DNA from 2 places in the Arthrobacter sp. yr096 genome. Region 1 is predicted to be linked to the other one. Evidence: riboswitches for the same ligand, from Rfam matches in the RefSeq annotation. Region 1 holds a riboswitch; the other holds the start of a gene.
The links. A riboswitch is a leader RNA that binds a small molecule or an ion and turns the genes downstream of it on or off. The one in region 1 is predicted to bind cyclic di-AMP.
Positions count from the first base shown of each region.

Region 2: linked by a shared signal. The riboswitch ahead of BMY91_RS07430 (M23 family metallopeptidase) and the one ahead of BMY91_RS23205 (hypothetical protein) in region 1 are both predicted to bind cyclic di-AMP.

Region 1 covers NZ_FNYI01000007.1:95,098-102,460, reverse strand. Annotated here, with positions in the region: gene BMY91_RS17690 (ATP-dependent DNA ligase) at 17-1,081, opposite strand; gene BMY91_RS17685 (hypothetical protein) at 1,127-1,357, shown strand; cyclic di-AMP (ydaO/yuaA leader) riboswitch at 1,487-1,636, shown strand; gene BMY91_RS23205 (hypothetical protein) at 1,639-2,958, shown strand; gene BMY91_RS17675 (PucR family transcriptional regulator) at 3,163-4,377, opposite strand; gene ald (alanine dehydrogenase) at 4,586-5,704, shown strand; gene BMY91_RS17665 (hypothetical protein) at 5,789-6,529, opposite strand; gene BMY91_RS17660 (RNA polymerase sigma factor) at 6,526-7,122, opposite strand; gene BMY91_RS17655 (hypothetical protein) at 7,210-7,363, opposite strand, start outside.
Region 2 covers NZ_FNYI01000002.1:582,152-589,514, forward strand. Annotated here, with positions in the region: gene BMY91_RS07400 (FdhF/YdeP family oxidoreductase) at 1-642, opposite strand, end outside; gene BMY91_RS07405 (molybdopterin molybdotransferase MoeA) at 694-2,040, opposite strand; gene BMY91_RS07410 (NTP transferase domain-containing protein) at 2,037-2,933, opposite strand; gene BMY91_RS07415 (HNH endonuclease) at 2,976-3,476, opposite strand; gene BMY91_RS07420 (NlpC/P60 family protein) at 3,694-4,467, opposite strand; gene BMY91_RS07425 (C40 family peptidase) at 4,568-5,314, opposite strand; cyclic di-AMP (ydaO/yuaA leader) riboswitch at 5,319-5,486, opposite strand; gene BMY91_RS07430 (M23 family metallopeptidase) at 5,625-6,455, opposite strand; cyclic di-AMP (ydaO/yuaA leader) riboswitch at 6,460-6,701, opposite strand; gene BMY91_RS07435 (iron-dependent transcriptional repressor DtxR) at 6,897-7,363, opposite strand, start outside.

The sequences.
Region 1 (7,363 bases):
ACCCGTTGCCAACCGGCTAGGGCAGCCTCAAGATCTCCCCGAGGTCATAGTCCATCGGTTCCTCCAGCTGCGAATACGTGCAACTCCCCGGCGTCCGGTCCGGCCGCCACCTGCGGAACTGCGTGGTGTGCCGGAACCGGTCGCCCTCCATGTAGTCGTAGGCAACCTCGATCACCAGCTCGGGGCGCAGCGGCACGAAGGAGAAGTCCTTGCCCCCGCTCCACCGGCTTTGGGCACCGGGCATCCTGGAACCGCCTGCACCATCGGCCTGACTGGCCCACTCGCCCCACGGGTGCTCACTGAGGTCCACCTGATAGGGCTCAAGCTCTGCCACCAAGGCCTCCCGCTTGGCCATGGGGAATGAAGCCACCACCCCCACGTGGTGCAGTCGTCCGCCGTCGTCATGGAGGCCGAGCAGCATGGATCCCACCACTTTCGCGGTCTTATGCCAGCGGAAGCCGGCCACCACGCAGTCCGCCGTGCGCTCGTGCTTGGTCTTGAACATCACGCGCTTGTTCGGCTGGTATGTCCCCTCCAGCGGCTTTGACAGCACCCCGTCCAGTCCAGCGCCTTCGAGTTGCACGAACCACTCCTGCGCGCGTTCAAGGTCAGTCACCGCCGGGGTCACGTAGACGGGCGGCTCTGCCTTGGCGAGTGCGCGTTCCAAGATGGCGCGGCGTTCAGAGAAGGGCCGGTCCATGAGGTTGTCATCGCCCAGCGCAAGGATGTCAAAGGCAACCATGGAAGCAGGGGTCTTCTCGGCGAGCATCCTGACCCGGCTGTCCGCGGGATGGATCCGCTGCTGGAGCACCTCAAATTCCAACCTGTTTTCCTGGATCAGGACAATCTCGCCGTCGATCACGCACTTGTCCGGAAGATTCTTCCTCAGCGCCTCCACCAGCTCGGGAAAGTATCGGGTCATCGGCTTCTCATTGCGGCTGCCCAGGATGATTTCGTCGCCATCTTTGAAGACGATGGTCCTGAATCCGTCCCATTTGGGTTCATAGTGCCCAACGTCGGGGATGGCGGGCACCGATTTGGCGAGCATGGGCGAGACGGGCGGCATCACTGGCAGGTCCATAGGACCTGTCTACCTGCCGGTGCACGCCGAAGCTAGTCTTAGGCGATGGATATCTTGGCCGTGTTGGCGGCCGTACTTGGCGTCCCGGCCCTTCTGGCCGGCCTCTGGTACTGGATCGCGCGCCAGAACAGCCGCGGGGTTCGGCGCGCCGCGGCGGGCGGCATGCTGGGAATTGCGGATGAGATCTTCCGGCCCGAAACCCACCAAGCGCACCAGATCCAGAAGATCCAGCACGAGCTCCCGGCTCCAGCTCCGGCCCCGAAGCCTAAGCGATAGGCGCCCCTCACTGAGGCAGGCCTACCGCCCGTTACATTAATGTGACTTTACTTTCCGGCTCATGTACGGTCGTAGGGCGACCCGAATCTCCGCTGGGCCGCTTCCGGATTGACGCCGAGCTCTGCCGCAATCCGGGATCCGCCAGACCCGCGGCAGAGACGGGGGACCCAGAGTTCCCGGGCTTGTTTTCCACAAGTCCTTGGGGTGAAGCCGCCTTGTGCGGCCGGACGGCCTCGTCCGAACCCGACAGCTAACCTCGAAGGCGTTGAGAGGCAACCACCATGTCCCCAACCATGGATCAGCCGCGCCGCGACCACACCGAACGCGAGCGCACCAAGCCAACCGGACGCCGTCGGGCCCAACCCAGCGGATCCCCCATCAGCGCACCCACAGAGTCTGCCGGGCCGGAATCAAGCACGACGCCGGAACCCGCCACTGCGGCCATCCCCACCGTTGCGGCGCCCACCACGCGCGCGGCCGTTCGCGCGGCCGAGCGGGAGCGGGCGGCACGAGCCGTGATCGAGCCCGCGGAGCCGGCAACGGCAGCGATACCCACAGTGCACGTCCCACAGACAGTTCAGTCCGCGCAGACAGTGCACGCCCCACAGACAGTTCAGTCCGCGCAGGCCGCCGCTCCGAAATCGACCACGCCTGGACCGCCCACCTCTGCCATCCCAGTGGTGCAGGCCGCTCCGGCGCCTGCCTCCCCCGAGCCGGCCACCGCAGCCATTCCGGTAGTAGCCGCCCGCGAGGAACAGACGCCCGTCACTCCGTCACCCGCGCCTACGACGCCTCCGTCTCCCCGCGGCAAGTCCGCGGCGCAGGTTGCCGCAGCCGCAACGGCCTCGGCATCCCTTGCCAGCCGTAAGGACCTCCGGAATCAATCGACCCCGCCCGCTGCTGCCAAGTCAGCCCTGGGCGGATCCACGCTTGGCCGGGAACCGAAGACAGTCCTGCTGAAGGCCGCATCCGTCAAGCACATGAGCCAGCGCATGGCCGTGGTGGCGGGTGCCCTCGGGCTGGTTCTGACGGCCGGAACGGTGGGCCAGGCCCTGGAACTTCCATTCTTCGGCCAGGAAACTCCTGCCCAGGAAGCCAGTGGCAGCAAGGCCGGCGAGGATCGCCAGTCGGCTTCAGCGTCCCCGGCTCCCCGGGCTTCCTACTCCACCGCGTCGGCGCCCTCACCGTCGGGGTCGGCGTCCTCCGAGGCTGGCCAACCGGCCACCGTACCTGAGGCACCCGCAGCAGTATCGCCGTCGTCGGTCCCGACACCCCGGATCTCATTGGCCGATCCGGTGTGGGTCCCCTCGGCGGTACCGTCCGCCGTTGCGGCCGTCCCTGGCGCAGCAACCCCGGCCCCGACCGTACCTGCGCCAGCGCCAAGCGACGTGCCGTCGGACACCATCACCACGCCGCCCACTACGCCGACGCCTACAACCACTCCCACGCCAACGGTCACTCCGACTCCAACTCCCACACCAACGGAGACAGCAACGTCCAAACCCCGGCCCACGGGCAACCCGAACGCCAGCACCACACCGCAGCCCACCGGGTCGGCCCTCCAGGAGCTCCTTGACGCGGCCAAGAAGGCCATCCAGTGAGCACGCGGATGCCCCGCACCACCACTCACGCAGGGTGGCACAGCCGGTACTGCAGCAGTAGCAGGACAGCCACGTTCCGACGCCGGCTGGGGCGTTGGAGTTGCCAACGTTTGAAGCGCTCGTAGGCTCCCTACAGACTCTTAAGGAGCGTGCAGAAGGAGGCAGGCACCCAGCGTGGGTGCCTGCCTCCTTCTTGTCCATGCGTCAGATCCGTGGCCGCCCCGCCCAGCGCCGCGCTTTCAGGGCCGCGTGCAGTTCGAGCCGGATGGCGCCACTCAATGGATCAGCGCCGATGAGTTGGCGGATACGGCCGAGCCGGTTGTAGATGCTGCTTCTGTGAAGGTGGAGCTTGGACGCGACGTCCTGCACTGAACTGTCGTTGTCGTACAGCAGTTCCAGCACCGGCAGAAGTTCCCCGTTCTTGTCCTGGCCCTCCAAAGTGCGGAAGTGCACAGATCCGGTATCGTCCCAGCCGCCCGGTGCCAGCAGCCGGTCGAAAAGTTGGTAGACGCCCACGGACCGGCTGTCCACAAGCTCCCCGAGCGGGCGGTCTACCGCCGCTGCCTGCGCTGCCACCTTCGATTGCCGGTACGCGCCTCCGAGCTGCCGGATGACCTGGAACGGTTCGCTGATACCCAGGATTATCCGGTCCACAGCTCTGCCGGCCCGCTTGGCGAGCTCCAGTTGATAGTGCACCAGAACCTGCGCGTGGTCCGCCCTCCCTCCGGATTCACGGAACAGGACCACCGAATGCGTCTCGGTTCCGGCGCTGAACAAGGCAGCATTGACACCGATGGTGGATTGCAGCGCCGCCGATCGATGGGTGAGGGTTGCGGCAATAGGATCGACGTCGGAACGCGCGCCGTCCGCGTCGAGGATGGTCACCAGCTGCCACGGCCCACGCCCCTGGATTTCCTTCCACCCGGCAACGGCAGCCACGGCGTTTGATTCTCCGCCGCAGGCCGAGAGGAACTCCTGCTCACGCCTCCGGCGGAACTCTGATTCTGCCGTATTGGAGTCAAGGAGCAAGCCCGCCAGCAGGTCCAGTTCGTCGCGCACGCCAGGCAATTCGGCGAGTATCGCCGTCGCGCTTTGCTCCTCAAGGTCCAGCTGCACCCACAAGTAGCCCACGCGGAAACCACGCACCAGCAGGGGAACGCACACGCGGCCCAACATGCCGAGTTCCTCATTGGCGGGGACCACCACCGGGCGCACCGCTGTGGCGATTCCGTGGGAGAGCTGCCAGACGCTGACATCGCTGGGGACGCGCTTGCTGAGCAGGAAGTTAACCCGGACGCGGTCGGCGTGCGACTGGTTGGAGCTGTAGGCCAGCAGGACGCCGTCGAGGTCTTCCAGCGACAGGCCCCGGCCCAGCTTCAGTGCCACGCGTTCAACGATCTGCTCCACGTCCTGCTGCATCCAGAAAGCGTACCAACAGCAGGCGACACCTGACGCTCCAGCTCTCGACAAATGTCGAGCCTCAGCCACGGAGACCCTTGAATTTCCGGGGTTTCCGCAGATGCAGGTGCCGGAATCCATGTCGCCTGCCTCACAGCCGGATTTATTCTGGAATCACAGCCCGCAACACATGTTCGGCCGAAGAGGCCGCTAACGATGGAGCCCACAGATGATCATCGGCGTCCCCAAAGAAATCAAGAACAACGAATTCCGCGTAGCCATCACGGCCGCAGGTGTCCACGAGTTCCGCACCCACGGACACACCGTTCTGGTTGAGCGCGGCGCGGGCCTCGGCTCGGGCATCACCGACGAGGAATACTCGATCGCCGGCGCTGAAATCGTCAACGAAGCAGACGATGTTTGGGGCCGTGCGGACATGGTCATGAAGGTCAAGGAACCCATCGCGGCCGAATACCACCGCTTCCGCAAGGGCCTCATCCTCTTCACGTACCTGCACCTCGCCGCGGAGCCCGAGCTCACCGCCGAGCTCATCAACTCCGGTGTCACGGCCATCGCTTACGAAACCGTGCAGGAAGGCCGCACCCTTCCGCTGCTCGCCCCGATGTCAGAGGTAGCAGGCCGCCTGTCCGTGGTAGTCGGCGCTTCCTCCCTGATGGCTCCGGCCGGCGGCAAGGGCGTCCTCCTGGGTGGGGTACCGGGCGTCCGTCCGGCCAAAGTTGTTGTCCTCGGTGCCGGTGTTGCGGGAACCAACGCCGCTGCCATGGCGCTGGGCCTCGGTGCTGATGTCACCATCATGGACATCAACATCAACCGGCTGCGCGAACTGGATGCCCTCTACCAGGGCCGCCTGAAGACCGTCGCCTCCAACGCCTACGAGATCGAGAAGTCAGTCATCGACGCAGATCTCGTGATTGGCTCCGTCCTGATCCCGGGTGCCAAGGCTCCCAAGCTGGTCACCAACGAACTCGTCTCCCGCATGAAGCCGGGCTCGGTTCTGGTGGACATCGCTGTTGACCAGGGTGGCTGCTTCGAGGACACACACCCCACCACCCACCAGGAACCGACTTACAAGGTCCACAACTCGATCTTCTACTGCGTTGCCAACATGCCTGGCGCCGTTCCGAACACGTCCACGTACGCACTGACCAACGTCACCCTGCGCTACGCCGTGGCACTGGCCAACCTGGGCGTCAAGGCCGCCTTCGACCGCGACCCCGCTCTCGCCGCCGGCCTCAACATCGCCGCGGGCCACGTGGCACACCACTCCGTTTCCGAGGCGCACAACCTGCCCCTCGTCAACGACTGGCACAGCCTGGTCTCCGCCTAGCGTTTGAACGTCGTTGGCCCGCTGTTCCGTTGCCGCCAAGCATCGGAACAGCGGGCTTTCCGCAATTAATGCACGTCGCCGGCCTCATCCTGGTGCCATGAATACGCCCACTTGTGTGACGCCATCGCTGAGATAAACCGGAATTTTCCGTTGCGGTTTAGGCAAGTTCTTTGCTGCTTCTTCTGGACTGGCCGGATCGGTCCCTTTCATCTGGACCGAGTAGGCGTATCCCTTTGCCCCGTTGGTGGCTATGACTGCGAGCAAGTCCGGGGCTCCACGCCCGGGTACCTCAACACCATAGGTCTCCCCCTTGGCGTTGACTTCCCACGCGGTGGCCACCTGTGAGATGTAGCTGCTGCTGATCTGCCACCTGTTTCCTGGTTCGGTGGTGATGGTCACCCCTCGTGTTGAAGGATTCAGGGCGAGGACATATTTTGACCAGGCACCGTTAGTTCCCGGATCCGTCGAAGAGCAGGTGACGTTGGCACCATCCGGGAAGGTGAACGTACCGGCGGTGAGGCAGGTCAGCTCCACCTCAATACCCGTCGCCCCTGCCGGAGCCGGTCCAAGGTCAGCTGTTGCTGTGCCGCTGTAAACGGCCGTCGATGGGGAAGACAGGACAGTGGTTGTCGGCACGCCGGGCAAGGTAAAGAGTCCCGCCGCCGCAGCGCCGACGCCACCCAGCATGCCTGCTCCGGCCAAGGTGCCGGCGAACAACAGCCACCGTCGCTTATAGGGCCGGCGTTGTACGGTGGTTCGAACCTGGGCAAGGAGTACCTCGCGGAGCGCCCGGTCGAACTGCGGATCAATGCGAACGTCGTTCATGACGGATCTCCTTTCAAGGCTGGCGAATGTACATGGTGAAAGGACCGTGGCAGCGCAGCCTTGAGCTTTTGGCGAGCACGGTGCATGCGGACCTTGGCTGCCCCTGGTGAAATGCCAACTGCCTCAGCTGCCGCCGGTAATGGCAACTCTTCGAACACCACAAGGCTGACCAGCGTCAGGTCCAATGGCTTGAGAACAGCCAAGGCTTGCGCTACCTCGTCAGTCATCGAAAAGTCGTGGTTCGAATGAGCCGGGTCCAGTTCCGCCTCGGCCTCGCTGCGTCGAGGGATTGCGGCCAGGAGCCTTCGGTGCCGGACCTTTGACCGCTGAAGATTCCTCGCACTGTTGGTCGCTGTCACCAACAACCACGGAAGGATCGAGCCCTCAACCACCCTCACGCGCTCCCTGCGGCGCCACAACTCAAAGAAGGCCGCGGCCGTAGCATCTTCGGCGTCGTGCTTTCCGCCAGTCAAGCGATAAGCATGCCGAAAGACGCGACCGCGGTGCCGGTCATACAAAAGGCCAAACGCCTCGGCATCACCCTTTAAGCTCTCCGCCCACAGGACGTCATCCCCCAGCTGAACGTTCTCCATGCCCTGTATTGTCCGGGACACCACGGATGGTTACACAGGGGGGATGTTTTTTCCGAGGACCGTGCCATGAATACGTGGTGGACCTGTCTACGGCGTGTCCGGGACCTTCGGAACCACGTGAGTGGGAACAGGCACGGGGAGGTCCGACGGCCGGAGCTCTGACGGATCGATCTTCGGAGCATCCAGGGCAGGCGGCGTCACAGGAACCGCTGGCGGAGTGGGAATGACTCCCTTGCCTGGC
Region 2 (7,363 bases), on a different contig from region 1:
GACAGTTCCCTTGCCGATCCCGATGGTGGGGTTGAGTGCACTGCCGGAGGATTCGTGGCACATGTTGGAGCAATCGGGGAGGTTGTTGGTGCCCAGGCTGCGCGCAAACAATTGGTACATGAAGGCGGTCTCGTTGGCCGTCCGCCCGGAAGTGTAGAACACGCACTTGTCAGGCGTGGTGGCGTTGATGTGTTCACCAATCAGGGCGAAAGCCTCAGTCCAGCTGATCGGCGAGTAGTGGGTGTCGCCTGGTTTGATGACCACCGGCTCCGAGATCCTGCCCTGGTTTCCCAGCCAGTACTCCGTTTTGTTGTCAAGGTCAGCCAGTGAGTGCTCCGCCCAAAAAGCGGCCCCCACGGTCCGTGTGGTGCTTTCCTCAGCGATTGCCTTGGCACCGTTCTCGCAGAACTCGGCGGGACTGCGCCTGCCGGTGATGGATTCAGGCCACGCACACCCCGGGCAGTCGAAGCCGTCGTGCTGGTTGACCCGGAGCATGGAACGGACCGTCCGGGCCACGCCTGCCTGGGCATAGCCGCGTTCAAGGGCAACGGTGACGGCTTTAACGCCTGCCGCGGCTCGTTTTGGCGGGTGGACTTGCAGGTCATCTTCGTTGATGTCCTGTTCGGGAGCATGCCTGTTCATGAGTCCATCATTGCACTTTGTCCGCACCGGCCACGGCGGCCTGCCCGGCCCTCAGGCGTCCAGTGCGCTCCAGTCCACCGGGCCTGCCGGGGCCTTCTTCGTTTGCCTTGCCGGCGTCTTTCGAGGCTTATCCTCCGCGGACTTGGGCACCGGCAGCGGCTTGCCCCACGGCAGCGCGAAAGCCGGAACCAGCTCCCCCATCTGGGCTCCGTGGGGCGGCACCACCATGACACCATCCGCATGGGCCAGGCCGCGCATCATTCCAGGGCCTGCATGCTGCGTGGGTGAAGCCAGGCCGTACACCAGCTTGAACGGCATGAGGCGGGTCCGCCCTGGATCGGCATCGATCATTGCGCCGCAGGGAACTTCACGCACGTCCTCCAGGCTTGCGTGGCCCAGGGCAGCAAGCAACGGAGCGCCCACGGTGAACAGTGCCATCATCGCGGCCAACGGATTCCCCGGCAGCCCCAGCACAAACCGGCCATCCGGCAGTTCTGCGAGCACGGCGGGATGCCCCGGACGCATGGCGATGCCGTCAATCAGTAGACGGCCACCCAGCTCTGCCACCGACTTCCGGAAGTGGTCAGTACCTGAGCGACCAGTACCACCGGTAGTAATAACGACGTCGGCCGGCGGCTCCATCTCCACGTTTGGCTCGTCCCCGGTGGGCTCAGTGTCCTGGAGCGCGGTAATCCATTCCCCGTAGCTGTCCCCCACCCGGAGCTGCTCTCCTGCGATTCCTCCCAGGAGTTCCACCACCGCACCCAGTTGCGGTCCGAAGGTATCCCGGACCTGCCCCGGCAGGGGAACGCCCTGGGCCACTACCTCGGCACCCGTCAGCAGGAACCTGACCAATGGCTTGCCCAGAACATCCAGATGATCCAGGCCGGCAAGCGCTGCCAACGCAATGTGCGCCGGGTTCAACACTGTGCCGGCTTTGAGCAGCACCTCCCCTTCAGCGGCCTCTTCGGCAGCCCTGCGGATGTGTTGTCCGTTGCGGGGCTCCCCTGGCTTGGCGGCGCCACCCAGCGCAAGGACCGGCAGGCCGTCGTCGTCCGTAGTGATAGTGCCGCTTTCACTGCGCAGAACGGCCTTGGCTCCGGGAGGTATCAGCCCGCCGGTAACAATGGGACTGGCTTGGTGCGGTGCGAGGCGCTGCCCGGGCTCACTGAGAATCCACGGACCGCTGCCGTTGACGGCCCAGCCGTCCATGGCAGAGGAGGCATAGTGGGGCATGTCCTGCGCCGCCACTGCGTCCGACGCCAAGGTGCGGCCCACCGCTGCGCTGAGCTGCACCGGGCCCGGCGGAATGGGTGTGGCAACCTCAAACGCACGCTCCCGGGCCTCATGCCACGTGTGTGCCGCGTGGTGGCCGCCCTTGCCGGGGGCCTCCGTCATTCGGCGTCAGTCCCATTCTCCGCGTAGTCCTTGGCAACTTTGCGGGCCAGTTCCAAGGCAGCATTCATGGACGCATCATCGCTTGCCTGGCCGATGCCGCGCGCCATGCCGGCGGCATATCCGGCGATGAACGTGGTCAGCGGCGCCGCGGGCCGCACTACCGAATGCGCAGCGACTCCCGCCACGGCCAGGACCTGGTTGACGTCCACGCCAACGCCCTCAAGCTCGAAGGCCTGCAGCAGTGTGCGGCACCATTCCTCGAGTGTCTCTTCCTGGCTCTTCACGTCCGCCTCCAACTCGTAGTCAATGCCCAGGGCCGCAGCGTCTTCCCACGTATCCACATCATCCGTGGAGCCTGCGGGGACAGCTACGTCCAGCACGTTCAGCCTAGCAAGCAGCCGGAACACTGAAGAGTTCGTTAACCCGGAACCTTCTGAAGCTACGGCCACTTCCCGTTCCAGGGCAGCCGTACTGTAGGCCCCCAGGAGCGGCTGCTTGCGCCCATCCACGGAAACCGCCATGGCCCCCTCGCTGCCAGGGTGTACTGCAAGTGCGTCCCTCAGAAGCGCCACTCCCCGGGAGGCATGAGGCATGTCGCAGGCCAGGACCAGCGTCCATGGAGCGCCCGGACCGCCGGCCTTCAGCGCAGCCATTCCCGCCGCAATCGCAGCGGCCGGCCCCGCGAAGGGCGGGTCCTCCCGCGCCTGCAGAACGCCTTGCGGCAACGGCTCGTCCAGTGACCTTGGCCCCACAACGACTACCGCTGAGGCACCCCGGACTGCCTGAAGGGCATGCGAAAGGAGCGTGGCGCCGTCGTACATCAGCGATGGCTTGGGCACGCCACCGAGGCGGGTGGCCCGGCCACCCGCCAGAATGACGGCGTTGAACTCCATCCGCCCAGATTACCCGGGCATCCGGGGCTCAGCAGAAATCGATCAGGCGGCGGATTCCGGCAAAAGGAACGGGTCCCAGTCCGGCGCAGGTTTCTCGAGTTCTTTGATCTGCCACATGGTTCCCTGGGGCACGCCTGGCTTGAAACGGAGTTTCCAACCCATTTCAGCCAACGTATGGTCGCTCTTGGCGTTGTTGCATTTCAAGCACGCCGCAACCAGGTTTTCCCAGGAATCCGCGCCGCCCCTGGATTTGGGGTGGACGTGGTCTATGGTGTGGGCTGTTTTCCCGCAGTAGGCGCAGCGGTGACCGTCGCGGCGAAGCACTCCGCGGCGACTCACGGCTGTAATCCTGTTGTACCTGGGGCGGATGTAGCGGTTAAGGAGGATCACGGATGGTCGTCCGAGAATCTCCTGTGGCCCGACGACAGGCTCGTCGCCTTCGGCCACTACGCTTGCTTTCCCAGTCAGCACAAGGACCAGCGCCCGGCGGAATGTTATTACCGCTAGCGGTTCATATCCAGCATTCAGAACGAGTGTGCGCATGCACGTACCTCTTCACGGCCGCACCCGTCAGGGGCACGAGGGCCGGCTGCCCTCTGCTTGTACGGGCTGTGGATCGACACCATAAGGGTAAGCACTTGTATGCCGTATCAACGAATTTTTCTGTCGTTTCGCTCACAGTGTCGGCAAGTGTTCATGCGTGGTTAAAGCAGAACACCCCGCCGGCATCAGCCTGCGGGGTGTTTCTGAAAGTGTTGAATCAGCCGTTGACTCGAATGAAAACCGGGCCGGAGCCGACGTTTACGCTGAACAGTGCCGTGGTGGATCCGTTCCATCCACCGTGGACTGCCATGCCGTTGCCGACGTAAACAGCGATGTGAGCCTGTCCGGCCAAACCACCATTGGCGTAGTAGGCGAGGTCACCGGGCTGCGCTTCTGCTGCACTGACCGTACGGCCGAGGGAGAGGTAGCCGGCCGGCCAGTCGTGGAAGTTGATGCCGACGGCGGCCAGGGAGTTGGTCACCAGCATGGTGCAGTCCTGGGTTACGCCGAGCTGGGCGTAGGCGGCGGCGGCAATTGCTGCGCCGAGGCCGCTGGAGGCTGCGGGGGCTTTGGCTGCCGGGGCTGCGGTGTTGACGGCAAGAGTCGCGTTGCCGGCGGTCGCCGTGCTCTCCGCTGCCTTAGTGGTTTCAACCTTGGCAGCTGCCTTCTTCACCACGGGAGCCGGGGCTTCCACCGTGGTAACCACGGGGCGCTCGTAAGAAATGGCAACCGTGGAATCCGCGGCGATGGTGGACTGGACTACCGACTGAACGTCCAGCGCTGTGGTGGACGTGGATTCGCGGTCCACGTTGGTGTCCGCAGCGTTGGCGGCTACGGAACCGGTCAGAACCAGGCCCGAAGCTGCGGCAATAACTGCAGCCTGGCGGCCAACGCCACCGGCGTTGTCGCTGACGGCCTTGGCAATGACGGCAAGCGAGCTGGTCTTGGGAGCCTCAGCGCGATGCCGTGCAACCTTGTGTGCACTGGTCATGATTTTCTCTTTTCGTATCCGCGTGCAGTTGGGGTACACGCGGCTGATCGGTGCGCCAGCACTTGGGGGGCATGCTGGCGAACCTCGAACCGGATAGTTTCTAGCGGAGGGTGAAGAAGGAGGACGTGCCCGTGGAGGCCGCCGAGTGCAGGAGCGTGCCCTGGCTGGGGTTCAAAGCGCTGATCATCATGCCGTTGCCGACGTAGATTCCCACGTGGGCTCCGCCGTTCTGCATGACCAGGTCACCGGGGGCAGGCGTGCTGGTGGGCTTCATCGCCGTCCAGGCGTTGACGCGGGGGATGCTGATGCCGGCCTGGGCGTAGACCCACTGCGTGAAGCCGGAGCAATCCCAGCCGTTGGGTGTGGTGCCGCCCCAAACGTACGGGTGGCCGATGCCGGTGTAAGCGATGGCAGCGAGGCCGGAAGCTGCGGCGCTTGCTGCAGAATCCTTGGCTTCGGAGGACTTCGCTGTAACAGCGCCTGCGGTTTCCTGCGTGCCGTTAGCCGTGGACCGCTGGGTGGTCTGCGATGCACGCTGGACAACCTTGGGGGCTTCCTTGGTAGCCACGACGGGGCTCTCAAAGGAAACGGTGGCTGTGGGCTCCGCGGTGACGACGGCGGTGGTGACCATCTGCTGGGTGCTGGAGGCTTCCGACTTGGAGACGTCGGTGTCGGCTGCCTGTGCGGGCAAACCAACGCTGAGGACGAGGCCTGAGGCTGCTGCCAGAACGACGGCCTGACGGCCAACGGTACCGGCGTTTGATGAAACAGCCTTGGACAGAGTGTTCAAGGGGTTCGTACGAACCGATTCAGCGCGGTGGCGCGCAGGGGTAGTGCGTGATGACACGTAGGTAGCCTCTCCCAATGCCTGCGAGGTGAGCTGTCGGATTCGGATGGGAGTCATCCGGCCGCGCTGCTTCAAGGAAGCTTTGCGACTTAACCCCAAGGCCTTCTTTCGAAGACCAGAAGTGGTTCCCCCGCCCCTGCCAGACGATTTATGCGAACGGACCTTGAGCGGTGGCAGAGCTAGGCAATCCACTCAAGTGCACCGGCCCCCTAAAAAGCCGATGCGCTTTGTACGGTACAACAGTTGGACGCGAATGTCACATTCAGGTCACGGGGTGTGTCACGAATGCGAGAGACAACCATCAACTGGCTTAGAGCCAGCCCATGGGATCGACAACTTCGCCGTTGACCTGGACCTCAAAGTGGAGGTGGCAGCCGGTGGAAGCGCCCGTGGTGCCGCTCAGCGCGACGGTATCGCCACGGCTGACAGTCTGGCCCACCTTGACGGTGAAGGACGACAGGTGGTTGTACGTGGTCTCCAGGCCGTTGCCGTGGTCTACCACCACGCGGTTGCCTCCGCCGTACTCGTGCCATCCCGCAAAGGTGACTTTTCCGCTGGCGGCTGCATGGACGGCCGTGCCGCACTGGGCAACGAAGTCCTGGCCACGGTGGAAGTCCCCGGCACCGCCGGTGAGGGGGCTGACGCGGTAGCCAAAGGGTGAAGCCGTGGTCAGCGTGTCAAGGGGGCTGGCCATGGTGCCTGCCGATGATGCCCGCTGAATGCTGCCCGCGGACTGCGCGCTGAGCAGCTGCTTCAGCTTGCCGTCGGGATCTGCGGCAGTAGCCACCGCGGCACGGCTGAAGTCGATTTTGGCCGATGCAGCCGCGGAAACCTCGGGCTGGCTGCCACCGGTGACCGCAAGAGCGGATTCGGTCTGGCCCAGTTCAGAAGTGGCCATAACGGGGCTCGTGGCCGGCAGACCGACAGTCAGGGCGAGCCCGGTGGCGGCAAGCGCAACTCCGGCCTTCTGCCCTACACCACTGGCTGCGGCGAAGTCGGCTACCTGGCGCAACGGGCTCTTACGGCGGCGCACCTGGCGTTCGGTGTCGCGTGGCCGGATCTCCGATACGACGCGGGCTGGCCGCAGCTCAGCAGCGGGGCCGGACGCGCGGCGGCGGCCCCTGACGTTCTGCGATGTCAAACTCTGTTCCTCTCTAAAAAGCCTGCGAAGTTAGCTGTCGGATTCGGGTCAGAGAGTTCAAAGACCCGGTCCGCACGAGGCGCTCACGACACACAGGTATCCCAGGAGGGACTAGCGTAAGTGGGCACTTCTGCTGCGGACTTCACCCCAAGGCTGCTTCTTTAGACAGCCGCTTGTGGTTCCCCCGCCTCTGCCAGTGGTGGATGACACACCTGATCCGCTGGCAGAGCTCGGCTCCGGATCAGGTAACGCTTTGGTATCGGCGCTAGTAGATAACTATAGGGGATTAAAGCCCTTAGTAATAAATTCGTTATCAACAGAAACGCGGATGTACTGAGAGGCCCTTATCATCATTTGCGGAAAACCGCAGGTCACACGCGCGCCAAGGGCGCAAAAGTGAGATATGCCACGACGCGGCAGTAGGGGTAAGCCGGAAACCCGTCAGCCAACAGAGACGAAGACGTGGGCAGCTACCTCGGGAGGCAGCTCCAAAGCACCTTCGATGCCGGGAACCCGCACGGAGATGTACTCCCCCACGCGTTCCAGCGAAACCGAGGCGCCGGGCCGGATTCCGCCTTCATCCAATTGGGTGAGGAGTTCAGGTTCCACCTGGATGGGTTCCGCCAGGCGGGTGACCGCCACGCGGGAATCGGTGGCATAGCCTTCCATGGCCTGCAGCAGGTTGACGTCCAGCCGGGGAAACGGCTGGCTGGCAAGGCCACCGAGGGCTTCCAGTCCCGGGATGGGGTTGCCGTAAGGAGATTCAGTGGGGTGCTCCAGGAGTTCATACAGCCGGCGCTCCACCCGCTCGCTCATCACGTGCTCCCAGCGACACGCTTCATCGTGGACATAGGCCCAGTCCAGTCCGATCACGTCAGCCAGCAGGCGCTCGGCGAGGCGGTGCTTAC